One region of the Salinivibrio sp. ML323 genome, then DNA from elsewhere that is predicted to be linked to it. Evidence: predicted binding sites of a transcription regulator. Region 1 holds the regulator's gene; the other holds the start of a gene.
The links. The regulator CRP, encoded in region 1, controls carbon source genes, mostly activating them, when cyclic AMP is high. The targets are predictions, from matches to a motif close to TGTGANNNNNNTCACA.
Positions count from the first base shown of each region.

Region 1 (8,209 bases):
CGCGTCATGTCGGCTAAACATCCTATTATTGCGGTCACCGGCTCATCAGGAGCCGGTACCACCACCACCTCGGAAGCCTTCCGAAAGATGTTCCAGATGATGAACATCAAAGCGGCCTGGCTAGAAGGGGATAGCTTTCATCGCTTTACCCGTCCTGAAATGGACGTCGAGATCCGTAAAGCACGTGAACAAGGCAAACATATCAGCTACTTTGGCCCCACGGCCAACGATTTCCCGCGGCTAGAGCAGTTTTTCCGTGAGTATGGTGAGCAAGGCACCGGGAAATATCGCCGCTATTTACATACCTTTGATGAAGCGGTGCCCTATAACCAAATGCCTGGCACCTTCACGCCATGGCAAGACTTAGCCGACAATACCAATGTATTGTTTTACGAGGGACTGCACGGCGGAGTGGTCGATGGTGATGTCAATGTTGCACAGCATGTCGATCTCTTGATTGGAATGGTGCCGATCGTCAACCTAGAGTGGATTCAAAAATTTGTCCGCGATACGCGCGATAGAGGCCACTCTCGTGAGGCGGTGACCGACTCGATTGTGCGCTCAATGGATGATTACCTGCACTACATCACCCCGCAGTTTTCTCGTACCCATATCAACTTTCAACGCGTGCCGACGGTAGATACCTCAAACCCATTAAATGCCAAAGGGATCCCGTCTTTGGATGAAAGTTTTGTGGTGATCCGCTTTCGTGGAATGAAAAACGTCGACTTCCCTTATCTGTTGCAAATGATCACTGGGTCGTTTATGTCACGGCATAACACCTTAGTGGTACCGGGAGGAAAAATGGGCTTTGCGATGGAATTGATCATCCGTCCATTGATCCAACAATTGATAGAAAAAGGCAAGATTGGCTAAGGCGTAGCGCATCCATGATGTATTACTTCTCAAGCCGTGATCTTAGCCACGTTTTTGCCAGATTTTTAGGCGGTTGGCCTAGATCAAAATCAAGAAATCACCAACAAAAAAAGATACACTCTTGTTAACATACAGTGAGCTTGTAGCCCGCGTTCAGACTTCGTATTCTGTGCAATGATCTGATGGGTTACCCCTCAGACAAAGATAGGACGTTGTTGCCGGGCAACACATGCAGAGGAAATAAGTTATATGGTTCCAGGAAAACCTCAAACAGACCCTACACTCGAGTGGTTCCTTTCACATTGTCATATTCATAAGTATCCGTCTAAAAGCACGCTTATCCATGCAGGTGAGAAGGCGGAGACCTTGTATTACATCGTGAAAGGGTCTGTGGCCGTACTGATCAAAGATGAAGAAGGCAAGGAAATGATCCTGTCTTACCTTAACCAAGGTGACTTCATTGGTGAGCTCGGACTTTTCGAAGAAGACCAGGAGCGCACTGCTTGGGTGCGCGCTAAATCACCGTGTGAAGTGGCAGAAATTTCGTTTAAGAAGTTCCGCCAGCTCATTCAAGTGAATCCTGACATCTTAATGCGCCTGTCTTCACAAATGGCGCGTCGTTTGCAGGTAACGAGCCAAAAGGTCGGGGATCTCGCCTTCCTGGACGTCACAGGCCGCATCGCGCAAACCTTGTTGAACTTGGCTAAACAGCCGGATGCCATGACTCACCCTGATGGTATGCAAATTAAGATCACCCGTCAGGAAATTGGCCAAATCGTCGGCTGTTCGCGTGAAACCGTGGGACGTATCCTCAAAATGCTGGAAGAGCAAAACCTCATTTCCGCACACGGTAAAACCATCGTGGTATACGGCACACGCTAATTGCGCCGCTCTCTGTATCACCAACCGACGCCCTGGCGTCGGTTTTTTTATCTCCGCTTTCTGGCAAGCGTCTGGATAACTTCTACACTCAAAACGATATGGTTAACATAAAACTAACAAGGTATCGTTTATGAAAAAACTCATGGTTTCTCTCACCGCCTTGGCGCTCTCTGTGTTTTCAGCCCATGCCGTGTCCAATACCACAATTGTGCACCCCGAGCCACGCGCTGGGTCGGCGCTTGATCTCTATGCCATTGAGCTGATTGAGTTTCTTGCCGAAAAATCAGGAGAGCCTGTCACCTTGCAAGCTTTTGACGGCCAAATTGGCTCTCAGTCTCGTAAGGTGGAAATGCTCAAGCAAGGCAAGCTCACTATCGACTGGCTGGGTGCCGACCGCACGCTGGAATCTGAACTGATCCCCATTCGCTATCCCGTGTTTCGTGGTCTACTCGGCCATCGCCTGTTTATTACCAACCAAGCCACGGAGCCCCAACTCGCTCAGATAAGTAGCGCGGGTGATTTGCAGTCTCTTACTATGATTCAGGGACAGGGCTGGGCCGACGTCAAGGTGCTCAACTCAGCGGGATTTCGCGTACGCGAAATATCGAGCTTTGAAAATATTTTCAAAGTGGTTGATACAGGTCGTGCTGATCTCTTCCCGCGTGCCTTGATTGAGCCTTTTAGTGAATTAGCCGAGCGGCCACAATACGGTAATCTGTTAGTTGACCCGCATCTGATGCTGATCTATCGCTTCCCGATGTTCCTGTTTGTGTCTCCGCAACATGCTGACGTCGCCGACATGTTGAATGGTGCTTTTGAAGCGGCATACCAAGACGGATCATTTATTGAGTTTTTCAACAACGCTCCGCTGGTCAAAGAAACGTTTGAAAAAGCCAACATTGGTGAACGCACCGTGATCCGGGTCGATAACCCGCATTTAAGCAACGAAACACAAGCCATTCCAGACACGTATTGGCTCGATATCGAGGCTCAATAGACGATAAAAAAGGGAGCATAGCATACGCTCCCTTTTCCCTATGATGTCGATTAAGCGATGTGTGGCGCACTAATGGGTGCTTTCAAAGATTTTGTCTGCCGAGGCAGCCACAAAACCTTGGTAAAGCTCACCATTGGGCAGAACATAACGCTTAGCAAACTCATAAAAACCACCCGGGATGGTTTGCGTGTCATCAGAAAAAGCAACTGGCACGCGATCTGCCATGGTGGAGGATTGCTCCAGATACACCGACGCGTCACCTTTGACTTCCCCGCCTGACTCGTTAATCGCAAAGCCATTGTCGCGCAATCGGTTATTCACCGAGAGGCAATCATCATGCGCATTCAGCTGATTCACACTCACGGTAAAATGGTTGGCACCATAACCGTGTGCCGCCACCCAAGACGCATATTCACTCTCTTCGGCAAGTGTTTGATAGGTTGCCCAGTCAATGTCCCACAAGCGACCCTGATGGAGAAAGTCACTGCCTGTGAGTGACGACGCATCAACTTGTGCCACCAGCTTCTCAACAATCGCCTGAAGCGCGGGCGAGCATTGCTCGACCATCAACTCACTGATAAAGACTTTTGGCATCAGAGGATCGGGGTGCTCAAAATGGCAGGCGTTGAGCTTTTTCGCTTCAAAGGTATAGTCCCCTTTTTGCTGATAGCCTAACGCCAGGAAAGGGCGCGCCAATACCTCAAGCCCAACCTTGGGCAACCCAAATGTCCGCAAAGCAATATGATCATTGATCAAAGGCTGCCCTTCTTCTAACAAGGCATGCACCTTGTGTGCCGATGGGCACAGGCGGTTGATGTAGTCCTGCCACAGTTTGTCGAATAACGCTTGGCCACTGTCCATGTTGCTCTCCTTAGTCCTGTTGAGTCGGTATACCGGGGGCGAACGTATCGGGCAGCACTACCTGCTCGCCCTCCATGGAGGCCATGGGATAAGCACAATAGTCTGCCGCATAATACGCGCTAGGGCGTAAGTTCCCCGACGCGCCTGGCCCACCAAAGGGTGCATCGCCACTGGCTCCGGTCAATTGACGGTTGCGGTTAACAATCCCGGCACGAATATGGTCAAGGAAATATTGCCATTCCCCATCGTCTTCACTGATGAGCCCAGCAGACAACCCATAACGGGTGTCATTGGCTTTGGTCACCGCATCGACCATATTCTGATAGCGCTGCACTTGCAGCAGCGGACCAAAATACTCTTCATCCGGCAAGTCTTGGATACCACTGACATCCAAGATCCCTGGCGAGATCACCGCATCATGCTGATGTTCACACTCAATCACCGGCTTCGCGCCGAGGTCGACCAACTTTTGCTGTGTGGCCAAAATACCTTCCGCCGCTGCCACTGAGATCTGTGCGCCCATAAACGGGGCCGGATCATCAAACTGGCCGCCCACTCGCACGGTTTTTGTCCATTGTGCTAGGCGCGTTAAGATCTTGTCACCCACTTCTCCCTCAGGCAGCAGCAGGCGGCGTGCACAGGTGCAACGTTGCCCCGCACTGAGATACGCGGACTGAATGATGGCATAGACGGTGGCGTCTAAATCACCAAACTGATCACTGACCACTAGGGGATTATTTCCCCCCATTTCTAGCGCCAACATCTTATCGGGCTGACCGGCGAACTGGCGATGGAGGATATGGCCGGTATTGGCGCTACCGGTAAACAACAAACCATCAATGCCTCGGGCTTGCGCCAGTGCCTCACCGGTATGACGGCCACCTTGCACCAAATTGATAAGGCCATGCGGCAGCCCCGCCTCTACCCAATATTCCAGCGTTTTCTCCGCCACTTTTGGCGTTAGCTCTGAGGGTTTAAACACCACACTATTACCGGCCAGTAATGCGGGAACAATGTGGCCATTGGGCAGATGACCCGGGAAGTTGTACGGACCAAAAACCGCCATCACACCTAACGGACGGTGACGCAACACAGCTTGCGTACCATTGACGTCCTTCTCGCGGGATCCTGTTCTCTCGTGGTAAGCGCGCAATGAAATCGCCACTTTGCCTACCATGGCACCGACTTCGGTTTTGGTTTCCCAGAACGGTTTGCCCGTCTCTTCAGCAATAGTGCGCGCTAAATCATCGGTATTCGCTTTTACTATCTCGGCAAAGCGTTCAACCAGCGCTTGGCGCTCGGCAAAGTCGGTATTTCGCCAACGGAGGAAGGCCTCACGAGCGGCACTCACCGCTTGTTCAACCTGAGGGCGCGTCGCTTCTTCACCTTGCCAAATACATTGACTATCAAAGGGATTTTGCGAGGTCATTACCTCACCCTCGCCTTTGACCCATTCACCGTTAATCAGATGGCCTGCTGATTGCGTTGTCATCTTATCCCTCCATGGCAATCAAACGCAGCTGATCGCCTTCTTTTACATTCAATGCGTCTGCTACCGCGGGGCTAATCACTGCCTGATTGGTTTCATGATCGACCGCCGCTTTCGCCGCCGTGGCGCGGAAACCGGCAAACTCCGTGTTCGATATTAAATAGTCCTGCGCGCTGCTGTGCTCTCTGACGCTTGCCGAGGCGTTGAAAGAATGACGCACGGATTCGATATTGTGACGTAAGCATTCTACCGTGGGGCCGGCATCAAAGATGTCGACATAACCTCGGCACGAAAAGCCCTCTTTTTCCAACAAACGCAGTGCTGGACGGGTATTTGGATGCACTTGCCCAATGACAGCACGTGCTTCTTCACTGAGTAAGCTCACGTAAATCGGTAATTTTGGCATCAAGTCGGCAATAAAGCCCTTGGCCCCAATCCCGGTGAGGTAGTCGGCCAACGTGAAGTCAATGTTAAAGAAGTTATCCTTCAACCATTGCCAAAACGGCGAGTTGCCGTCGTCATCCGACACGCCACGCATTTCTGCAAAGACCACGTCTGCGAAACGCTCGGGAAATTGTGCCAACATCAAGAACCGACACTTAGATAAAAGCTTGCCGTTTAGGCCGCCACGAAACTCAGGGCGCATAAATAAGGTGCAGATCTCTGTGGTGCCGGTGTAGTTGTTGCCAAACGTCAGCACTTCCACAATGTTGTGCACATTCAATTTACGCGACGAGTGCACCACCTTAGTCAGGTGGTAACTGTAAAATGGATTGTCGAGACCAATCGCGGCTTCGATGCCTGTTGTTCCCGCAATTTCGCCGGTTTCTAAATCTTCAGCGACCATCAAATACCCTTCCGGGCCAGGTTCAGTCACCTTTTTGGCAAAACTTTCTAACGAATTATCAATTCGCCCTTGGAGCAAATCGGCATCTACCGGCAACGAGGTAAACCCGTGGCCGGACGCTTCCGCACACAACATCAGTGCATCAAAATCTGATGCACGGATAGGCCGAATAACTAACATCTCAAATCCCTCCGAGTGTATGAGGTCGCTTATCCTGCAACAACCTTCGCAATCGCGCGCTCCAGGCGTGCCATCCCTTCTTCAATATCGGCTTTGGTAATCACCAATGAGGGAGTAAACCGCACCACATTTGGGCCGGCGACTAATACCAACAGGCCTTCTTCACCCGCAGCAACCAGAATATCACGTGCACGGCCTTCCCAGTCTTGGTTCAGTGCCGCACCGAGTAGCAAGCCTTTGCCACGGACTTCACTGAAAATGCCGTACTTATCGTTAATCGCTTCTAAACCATCACGGAACCATTGCTCGCGCGCCATCACACCGTCTAAGACGTCAGGCTTGGTCACTTCATTGACCACCGCTTCTGCCACCGCACACGTCAATGGATTACCGCCATAGGTGGAGCCATGAACACCCGGCTTCATATGTGCCGCGAGACGTTCGGTGGTAAGCATGGCACCAATGGGGATACCGCCACCCAATGATTTAGCCGTCGCCAGAATGTCTGGCTCGACCCCTGATTCTTGATAGGCATAGAAGGTACCAGTACGGCCATTGCCAGTTTGTACTTCGTCAAATATCAGCAACGCATTGTGCTTATCACACAGCTCGCGCACGGCCTGCAAAAAGCCTGGCTCTGGCGGCACGATCCCACCTTCACCTTGCAATGGCTCCATCATCACCGCACAGGTGCGATCGGAAATATGGTCAGCCAATGCGGCGATATCGTTATAAGGAAGGTGGGTAACATCGCCAGGCTTTGGACCAAAACCGTCAGAGTAGGCAGGCTGACCGCCCACTGTCACGGTAAAGAAGGTGCGACCGTGGAAACCTTTGGTGAACGCGATAATTTCACTTTTGTGCTCGCCGTGCTCCTCTTTTGCCCAGCGGCGCGCCAGTTTAAGCGCTGCTTCGTTGGCTTCGGCGCCTGAGTTCGCGTAAAACACGCGGTCGGCAAAGGAAAGCTCAGTGAGGCGTTTGGCGAGGCGCAACGCGGGCGCATTGGTCATCACATTGCTCAAGTGCCACAGCTTCTGCGCTTGCTCAGTCAGTGCATCCACCATGACCGGATGACAATGACCTAAACAGCTCACCGCGATACCACCGGCAAAATCGATATACTCTCGACCTTCCTGATCCCAGATACGCGATCCTTTACCATGATCCGGGATCATCGGCATTGGGTTGTAACATGGCACCATGACTTCGTCGAAGAGTTTACGTTCTACTTTGTGCTCCATTGTCATCACTCAATCCTTCTGTGTTTTATCTATGACGCATAGTATTTACATTATTTTAACTGCAGCAATAGCAGATTATGTTTTGTTTTCAGCAGGGTAACCGAACTCATGCAGTTTACAGAGATAGTTATGCATAAACTGTGAGCAGGGAGAAGCGCAGAGCAAGCAAGACTATGATGCCAAATAGGCAAGACTGAAGGGAGAGACTACCCAGGCTGCATAAGGTTGCAGCCATTGATAAGGCAGTCAAAAATCGCGAAATGTAAAATTAGTGATAAAGATCGCGATTTAGTGCAATGCTGTGTAATGGCGCACGACTGAGATGGCCCCAAGTCATAGCGCTTAAAACGGTCGTGACCTTTAGTTGACGGGGTTATTGTTGGAGAAAGTTGGCCAGTAACGCATGCCCCTCTTGGGTGAGAATGCTTTCTGGATGAAATTGTATCCCTTCTACCGCCAGCTCTCGGTGTTTTAACCCCATGATGATTTCGCGCCCATCCGCCTCCGTGGTGGTCGCTGTTACCATCAAACAAGCAGGTAAGCTGTGTAGATCCACCACTAAGGAGTGATATCGCGTGACGGTAAGCGGGCTTGGCAAATGCGCAAAGATACCTTGTTCTTTGTGGTCGACGGGCGATGTTTTACCATGCATCACTGCCTTTGCGCGTATCACCTTAGCACCAAATACTTGCGCCAGGGCTTGGTAGCCTAGACAAACACCTAAAAGGGGAACCTTTCCCGCAAAGTGCTCAATCACCGCCAGCGAGATCCCCGCCTCATCGGGGGTACAAGGGCCTGGCGAGACCACGATATGCGTGGGCGCCATCGCCTCTATC
Region 1 covers NZ_MUES01000006.1:15,049-23,257, forward strand. Annotated here, with positions in the region: gene BZG13_RS05865 (phosphoribulokinase) at 7-876, shown strand; gene crp (cAMP-activated global transcriptional regulator CRP) at 1,126-1,758, shown strand; gene BZG13_RS05875 (hypothetical protein) at 1,889-2,755, shown strand; gene BZG13_RS05880 (DUF1338 domain-containing protein) at 2,825-3,616, opposite strand; gene astD (succinylglutamate-semialdehyde dehydrogenase) at 3,627-5,108, opposite strand; gene astA (arginine N-succinyltransferase) at 5,110-6,132, opposite strand; gene BZG13_RS05895 (aspartate aminotransferase family protein) at 6,162-7,379, opposite strand; gene BZG13_RS05900 (anthranilate synthase component II) at 7,747-8,209, opposite strand, start outside.

Region 2 (8,209 bases), on a different contig from region 1:
GGATAAAGCAAAAAGGGCGGGTATTGTCGAGCAAGGCTGACAGCATTGCAATAAAAACGCGCCCAGAGTAGGGCGCGCGATAAGGGGAATGATGGAATCAAACCATGGCGTTAGGTGCGAAGCCCTGCCACTAAGGTTTTAAGCTGGTGGGCTTGTGCGCCAAGTTCGCTCACTTCGGTAGCGGAATCACGCAGCATTTGGGCAACCTGGGTAGACTGGCTGCGTACTTGCTCCACATCTTGCGAAATCGTACCCGCAACATTACCTTGCTGCTCAGCAGCGGCGGCAATTTCGGTGCTGCGATCGGCAATGGTGCCACTGCGCTCAGCGATTTGGCTGATCTCCGTATCAATCTCTTGCACCGCCGCTTCACTGGACGACGCATTTTCAACTGTGCCTTCCATCACCCGGCGCAGCTCCGCGGTATGCGTTTGCAGTGACTCAATCATCGACTGAATATCTACCGTGGACTCTTGGGTGCGACTGGCCAGTGTGCGTACTTCATCGGCCACCACGGCAAAGCCGCGGCCTTGCTCACCGGCACGTGCCGCTTCAATTGCGGCGTTAAGGGCCAACAAGTTGGTTTGTTCACTGATGCCATTGATGGTGGTTACCACGGTACCAATTTGCTCGGCGTTTTTGCTCAGCTCGCTGACTTTATCCGCCGCTTGGGCAATTTCAGCGGCAAGGCCGTTAATCGCGCTCATGGTTTGTTGAACTTGCTGACGTCCCTGGTTTGCAGCCTCGGTGGCCTCTTGCGTTTGGGTCGAGGTGTCCGTGGCATGGCTGGCTACTTCGCGAATCGAGCCGGCCATTTCTTCGGTGGCACTGGCCAGTGAATCAAGATACTGGCGCTGACTCTCACCCAAGGCTTCACTTTCATCGCTCCGCTGTTGCAGACTGGAGGACAGACCATCCATCATTTCCGCGCTTTCCTGGATCGCCTTCACCAAGTTTTGCTCGCGCTCGAGCACTTTATCGATAGTAACGGCAATTTGGCTAAACTCATCACGAACAGGGATAAAGTTCATCCGGTAACTTAGCTCACCATCTGCTAGCTTTAATAAAGCTTGGTTCATGGTGTACATCGCACCGCCAATAAAGGTCATGATGTAGTAAATCAGCACCGCAATCACCAGCACCATACCAAGGAGCAGGCTCCAATCGGTGGCGCTCATATGGCTAAACAGCGAGCCGTCGACTTGGTAGGCAAGCTCATTGCCATTAAAGGTAAAACCGGTTTGCTGGTTATTGAGTAAGGTTTGCACCTCGCCTTTCGGGAGGTCGTATTTTTCAACCATGGCTTGAATGGCTTGACCTTCCGCTTCCATTTTGTGTGCCACACGGGTATCCGAAGCAGCATCCAAGGTAAGCGCAATCACAACCATTGCGAGCAAGGGGAGGAAAAAGATAAGGTAAAATTTTTCTTGTAGCCGAAGGTGGATAAAGTATTTATCAATCCATCGAAACGCAACTTCTTTCATGACGCCATCCTGTCAAACGACTTGTCTCATGTAGCGTTATACAGGTGTCGTTTTGCAATGGGAATATAGCAGAGGTGACAGATGTCTCAAAAATGTGTCAAAGCCTATGTCACAGGTCACGTTCAGGGGGTTGGCTTTCGTTATCACACCGCCCATGAAGCGTTAAAGCTTTCATTGACCGGATACGCGAAAAATCTGCCGGATGGTCGCGTTGAGGTATTGGCCTGTGGCCGCGAGGAGTCAGTGGACGCGTTAATGACGTGGTTAGATAAAGGGCCACCGACAGCAGGCGTCGATCAGGTTGACAAAGAAGGAGCGGAATGGCGCGCCGTTGATGGGTTCGCCATCTTATAGCGTCTTAATAACAGGTCTCAATAATAGGTCTCAATAACATAGAGCCTAGTGCCAATCGTTACATGCGCCGCGAGGGTGTGGCGGCGCTTGATTTATCGGCCTCGGGACTTGTCGGCCTCGATCACTAGAGGCATTTAGCGGGCTTGGGTAAGCCTGCCAGCTTGGTGGCCTGTTTGGCTGGGCCTTTCGGGAACAGCTTAAACAAGTACTTGCTGTTGCCTTTTTCTGGGCCGTATTCTTTTTCCATCGACTTAACCAACAAACGCACCGCTGGTGAAGTGTTGTACTCTTGATAAAAATGGCGGACAAAGTGAATCACTTCCCAGTGTGCCTCGGTCAGCGCAATGTTTTCTTGTTCGGCAAGCAGCGGCACCAGGGCTTCGTGCCAATCGTCCACATTTTTTAAATACCCTTGCGCATCCGTCTCAATGGTTTCACCTTCATACACCAGCATAGTCTTACCTTTGTTCGTCATCTGATCGGACGTTATCGTTGTTATTAAAGCTGCAAAGCATAGCGAGCAGGGAGGGCGAGTGCAACTGGCGTTCAACCGCGACTTCGTGCTGCGCGCCGCACTGAGTGGGTGCGCCATTTAACGACAAAAAAGCCGGCGCGTGCCGGCTCTTTGTGTTTGTTACTGACAAGTCCCTAGGGTTTAGTCGTCGTTCATAAAGCCAAGAATGCTTAGCATGTGAACGAAGATGTTGAAGATGTTCAAATATAGCGACACTGTGGCGCGGATGTAGTTGGTCTCGCCGCCATTAATGATGTTGCTGGTGTCATACAGAATAAAGGCTGAGAAAATCAGTACCGCGATGGTGCTAATTGCCAGGCTCAACGCTGGGATCTGCAAGAAAATATTCGCGACCATTGCCACTAATAGAGCAATCACACCGGCAACCAAGAAACCACCCATGAAAGAGAAGTCTTTCTTAGAGGTAATGGCATACGCCGATAGGCCTAGGAACACCATCCCTGTGGTGGCAAGCGCCTGCATCACAATGCCTGGGCCGCTAGAAAGGCTCAGGTAGTAAGTCAGGGTTGGGCCGAGTGAGGCACCCAGCAAGCCGGTGAAGACGAATGTCCACACAATACCGGCAGAAGAGTTCATGGTGCGTGGTAGCACAAAGAACACGATCGCCAACGCACCTAGGGTCATACCTAGCGACATCATTGGGCCGATGCCGACAGCGATAGCGATAAAGGCCGCGATAGCACTGGTGATCAGTGTCATCGATAGCAGTGCATACGTGTTACGTAGCACCTTGTTTGTAGATAACGCACTCTGCTGTGACTGGCTGTGCGAAACGATACGATCGTTCATAACGTTCTCCCGGTTGGGTTAACAATCCATTTTTATATACGACAGTTATGCGGGCAGTCGTTCACTTTTTCAAGCTGCCCACGTCCTTAATCTAAACCACGACTGGCTTTTATAGGGTTAATAATACCTTATCCGCGCCTAACACCGATGGTGAAGTTGTAAAGGGATGTTAACCCAGCCCTTAAAGCGCGAACAAGGTAAAGTTTGTTACATCAACCACTTCCACCAGACGAACACGGCCAAGAAACCAAATAAATAGACCAGCCCGGTGATTGCCAATGCGCGCATCGCCTTGCTCATGGTCACTTCGGGTGGTAAACGGTGCTTGGTCACCAAAATATAGTTCAATAGCGCGAAAAAGGGCGTGGTGACAAATGCCGCGACCATGGCAAAATCAAGCATGGTCAGCAGCGCCCCAGTCCAAAATGCTACGATAGCCAGTGCCAACACAGCGATCAGTACCATCCAGCCTTGTGTAACTGCGGGTTTTGTTTCTGCTTCTGTTTGCTCGCGTAATAACCGTTGCGATTCGGACACCACCCGCGCATAGCCATCGATTACCGTGATGGTGCTGCCGAAGATACAGAAAAAGGCGACCACCGCAATCAAATAACGTGACCACTCGCCAATGGTGGCGGCATACAAACTCACCAATTGATGAGAAAAGCCAATACCGGATTGTTTCAGTTCAACCCCGCTGCCGTGCAGAAGCAGGGCACCCAGTGATAAGAACACAATCGCCAATAGCGCGGTGCCAATGTAGCCGACGTTAAAATCAAACAGCGCCGCTTGGGCATTGATTGGCTCAGATTGCGCTTTGCGCTTGAGCCACACCGACGTAATACTAGAAATTTCAATCGGGGCGGGCATCCAACCCATGGTGACCACGATAAAGCCAATCGCTGCTACCGACCAAATCGACGGCGCATTAAAACTAGGCTCGACCGCGACTGGGTTACCGACCGCAACTGTAACCGCGACCAAAGTGGCGCAAGTTAGCGTTGCCATGATTACTTTAGCAAGCAGATCCAATGCCTTGTAGTGGCCAGCAATTAATATCACCAGGCAAGTGATCACAATAATGGTCGACAACACCGTTAGTGACAGATCAAACGGCACAAAATAGCTTAATAAGCTGGCGCTAAATAAGGTCAAGGCCGCGGTGTTAATAACACCAGACACGGCACTCAGTGCAACAAACAGCCACAYGTAAGGGCGGCCTAAGCGCGCATAGCCTTCTACCAGCGTTTCGCCAGTGCCTGCGGTATATTGTACGCCTGCTCGAAAAAAGGGGTATTTAAATAAGTTAACGAGCAGGATCAATGCTGCGAGCTGCCAGCCATAAATAGCACCGGCCTTGGTAGACGCAACAAGGTGAGATCCGCCTACTGCCGCCGCGGCCATCATTATCCCTGGCCCTAAAGCGCGTAGGCGTTGCATCACCGACAAGCTGGGCGCTGTCTGGTGCGAAGAGACGGTTTGCATGGTTGTTTCCTTTATAATAATTGCGTTGTTGTGTTTGCTTAATTTTATGATTTAACGCTATTGCTTTTATATTTTACGCGTAAGGCCGATTTTTATCGTTTTGCCTTCAGTGTTTTTGTCAATAGCTACCCATGAATAGCATATGAGTTAAACGTGTCAACCAGTCTTGCCATATTTATTCAGCATAGGCGTCACGCTGGGTGCGAATGACCAACACCGCTAACCTGACATAAATATAAAGCGATAAATATCCGACCATTGTCTGAGAGAGCAGACAGCGCCGGAAAAGATCTTAGCAGGGTGCAATCAGGGCTGAATAAGTGTGATCTAAGATCAAATTCTGCTGGAAATGAGACTCCAATCACAATAGAATGCTCGCCCAACATGCGCTCTTTGCTCAGTGATAGGCAAAGAGTGGCTGTGTCGCGATTCGCGGCTGAAGAAAAAGCGTCCAAGGTAGGGCCCACCTTCACCGAACCCGCGGTACGATGTAACGCATGATGGAACCTCTTGCCTCCCCGGCAGCGTGTCGTACTCATCCGTACCGCAAGTGCAATACAACACGGCAAGGTAATCTATTTATGCAACTCCTCTATAGTGCGGCAGGTCTCGTCGCTCTGGTTCTGTGCGCGTGCGCATTTTCCACTAACCGTAAAGCTATCAATTGGCGTACCGTGTTCGGCGCGTTTGGCTTGCAAGCTGGGTTTGCTGCCCTGGTGCTCTATATTCCCTTTGGTCAAGCCATGCTTGGGACTATGAGTAATGGCGCGGCTAAGTTGTTATCGTTCGCCAACGAAGGCATCGAATTTGTATTTGGTCCGCTGGCCAATGATGGATTTATCTTCGCTGTTAAAGTTTTGCCGTTAATCATTTTTATCAGTGCGCTGATTTCTCTCCTTTATCATCTCGGCATTATGCAGTGGGTTATTAAATTGCTCGGCGGGGGCATACAGCGATTACTCGGCACCAGTCGAGCTGAATCGCTGGTAGCCACCAGTAACATCTTTCTTTCTCAGGGCGAATCTCCTTTGGTGGTTCGCCCTTTTCTTAGCAAAATGACTCGCTCAGAGCTATTTGCGGTGATGGTCGGCGGTATGGCCTCGGTGGCCGGTAGTGTGCTTGGCGGTTATGCCGCGATGGGTGTAGATTTAAAATACCTGATTGCGGCGAGCTTTATGGCGGCACCGGGTGGGCTATTGATGGCCAAAATCATCGTCCCAGAGACCGAAACACCGGCCGAGCAAAGCCAGGTTGAGATCAGCGATAGCGACCAAGCAAACGCGATTGATGCATTGGCTAGCGGTGCGATGAACGGCATGAAAGTCGCGGTTGCGGTCGGCACCATGCTGGTGGCCTTTATCAGTGTGATTGCGATGCTAAACGCCGGGCTGAGTAGTTTAGGGGAGCTGGTCGACATTGACGGCTTAAGCCTAGAAATGTTGTTTGGTTACCTGTTCTCACCCCTGGCGCTGCTTACCGGTGTACCCGTGCATGAAGTGTTTGATGTCGGCAACCTCTTGGGACAGAAGATTGCGCTTAATGAGTTTGTCGCCTTCTTATCCTTTGCCGATATCAAAGCGAACTTGTCGGTGCAAAGCCAAGTCATTGTGACCTTTGCCTTGTGTGGCTTTGCCAATATCGGCTCGATTGCCATTCAACTTGGCTCGATTGGTGCCATGGTGCCCGAGCGTCGCAAAGATGTGGCAAGCTTAGGCGTGCGCGCAGTGATTGCCGCCACCTTTGCCAACCTTATGAGTGCCGCACTGGCGGGTATTTTTATCGCGCTATAAACATTGCGCGGTAACGAGACTCGGTTAAAGTATCTCAGTAAAAGCAGGGCGATTGGCGGCAAGCTAATCGCCTTTTGCTAACATATTCGCCAAGCTGATCACAGCTTGAGCGAACAGACAAGAGGCGGTAAATAAAGGGTTTACAAGCCACAGCGAACCCAATAATATACGCCGCGTTCCGGAGAGATGGCTGAGTGGTTGAAAGCACCGGTCTTGAAAACCGGCAAGGGTTAATAGCCCTTCTAGGGTTCAAATCCCTATCTCTCCGCCACATATAAAAAAGCCGCTGCTCAGTCAGCGGCTTTTTTGCGTTTATCCCCTCCACAAACTCCCAAACCCTGACCGCGCCAACATTTTAGACGCCTTTGCCTAAACACACTGCCCAGCATCTGATAACCTAGCCCGCAAAAAATCGCCCTGTAAGGCCTTTTGGACGCCGCCAACCAGAGGGCGGTAGCGTGGGTGTTGCCGAGCCTATCACCTCGTTCCCACGCTCCTGCGTGGTAACGCGTTATGGGTTAGGTGGTACTGTTTCGGGATAATGTGAACGCTTCAACCATGATAGGCGGCATGCACACTTTCTCGGAAAAGAGACAGACCCTAAAGGCTCAAAATGTTATTCATAACAGTGATTTAGATAAGAAAAGCCGCGTATAACGATTTTGGGAAATCGCGCATGCGCATTAATACAATGTTAGGCTCTACTATGGAACTTGTGCAAGCATCTATCCATTTACTTGAGAGTAGCCCTCTCGAAGGTATTTCTAGAGGACTACTCTATTATGTGCATACCGGCAGGAATGCTTGGCATAGTACGTGGGTAACTCAGTATGCAAATGGCTGCATGCACACTACTCTAGAATCTGCAAAAGAGTATGCTGAAAAGAGAAGAAATCGGGGCACGGTATTTTATATCAAGCAATTACCGTGTTTAGTCTTTCGCAGCAAAGGCGCTTGCATATTAGTCACTGAAATAAACAACAAAAATCCTCTCTCTGGATATTCCCCCGACGCAACAACCAAAGAGGTAGCATACGGCCTTAGTAAAATTGAAGGCGCACTTGATAACTACCTTAAAATGGGCGCCCCTATTAATGGGGTAGCAATGTCATTTCTTCCAAGCAGTAGATTTTGGAATCTAAGGCCAGGACCAAGGGACTCAGTAATTATTCTATCGTGTAAAAATCCTGCCTTGTCAGTAGAAAAAGTATCCAGCGATAACTTACTGGCTTATAAATCCTACTCTAATGGTGGCAATTACTATCTTGGCTGGTCTGGAATTGAATCTGAAATAAAGAGGCTGGCAGTATTGCAGCTATATCGAAAAGCCAAGCCTAACAAATCAAGGAAGAAGGACGCGCAAAAAGCGCGCGCCTCTTCTTGAGGCGTTATGTGCCCAAAGGAGAAATTATGAAGCATCTATCAATATTGATTTTGGTGGTAGCCTTTCTACAAGGATGTGCAACCACTTATCAAAGCAGCGGGTTTTCTGGTGGTTACTCAGAAACGCAGTTAGACGAAAATGTATTTAAAGTCACTTTCAGGGGCAATGGATATACAAGCAGAGAAAGAGCATCAGATTTTACGCTATTGCGAAGCGCAGAATTGACATTGCAAAGTGGATATAAGTATTTCGCTGTTATTGATGCTAATAGTTATACATCAAACAGCACATATACTACCCCAACAACATCAAATACCACTGCAAATGTTTATGGATCAGGCAACTATGCTTACGGTAACGCGACAACCACAACCTATGGTGGTCAAAC
Region 2 covers NZ_MUES01000010.1:55,698-63,906, forward strand. Annotated here, with positions in the region: gene BZG13_RS08580 (methyl-accepting chemotaxis protein) at 111-1,484, opposite strand; gene yccX (acylphosphatase) at 1,566-1,838, shown strand; gene BZG13_RS08590 (TusE/DsrC/DsvC family sulfur relay protein) at 1,963-2,292, opposite strand; gene BZG13_RS08595 (Bax inhibitor-1/YccA family protein) at 2,494-3,162, opposite strand; gene BZG13_RS08600 (NRAMP family divalent metal transporter) at 3,370-4,647, opposite strand; gene BZG13_RS08605 (NupC/NupG family nucleoside CNT transporter) at 5,229-6,437, shown strand; tRNA gene BZG13_RS08610 (tRNA-Ser) at 6,618-6,708, shown strand; gene BZG13_RS08615 (hypothetical protein) at 7,114-7,821, shown strand; gene BZG13_RS08620 (CC0125/CC1285 family lipoprotein) at 7,848-8,209, shown strand, end outside.
Region 2: BZG13_RS08605 (NupC/NupG family nucleoside CNT transporter) is a predicted target of CRP. The motif match lies at 4,998-5,013, and genes of this name have one in related genera.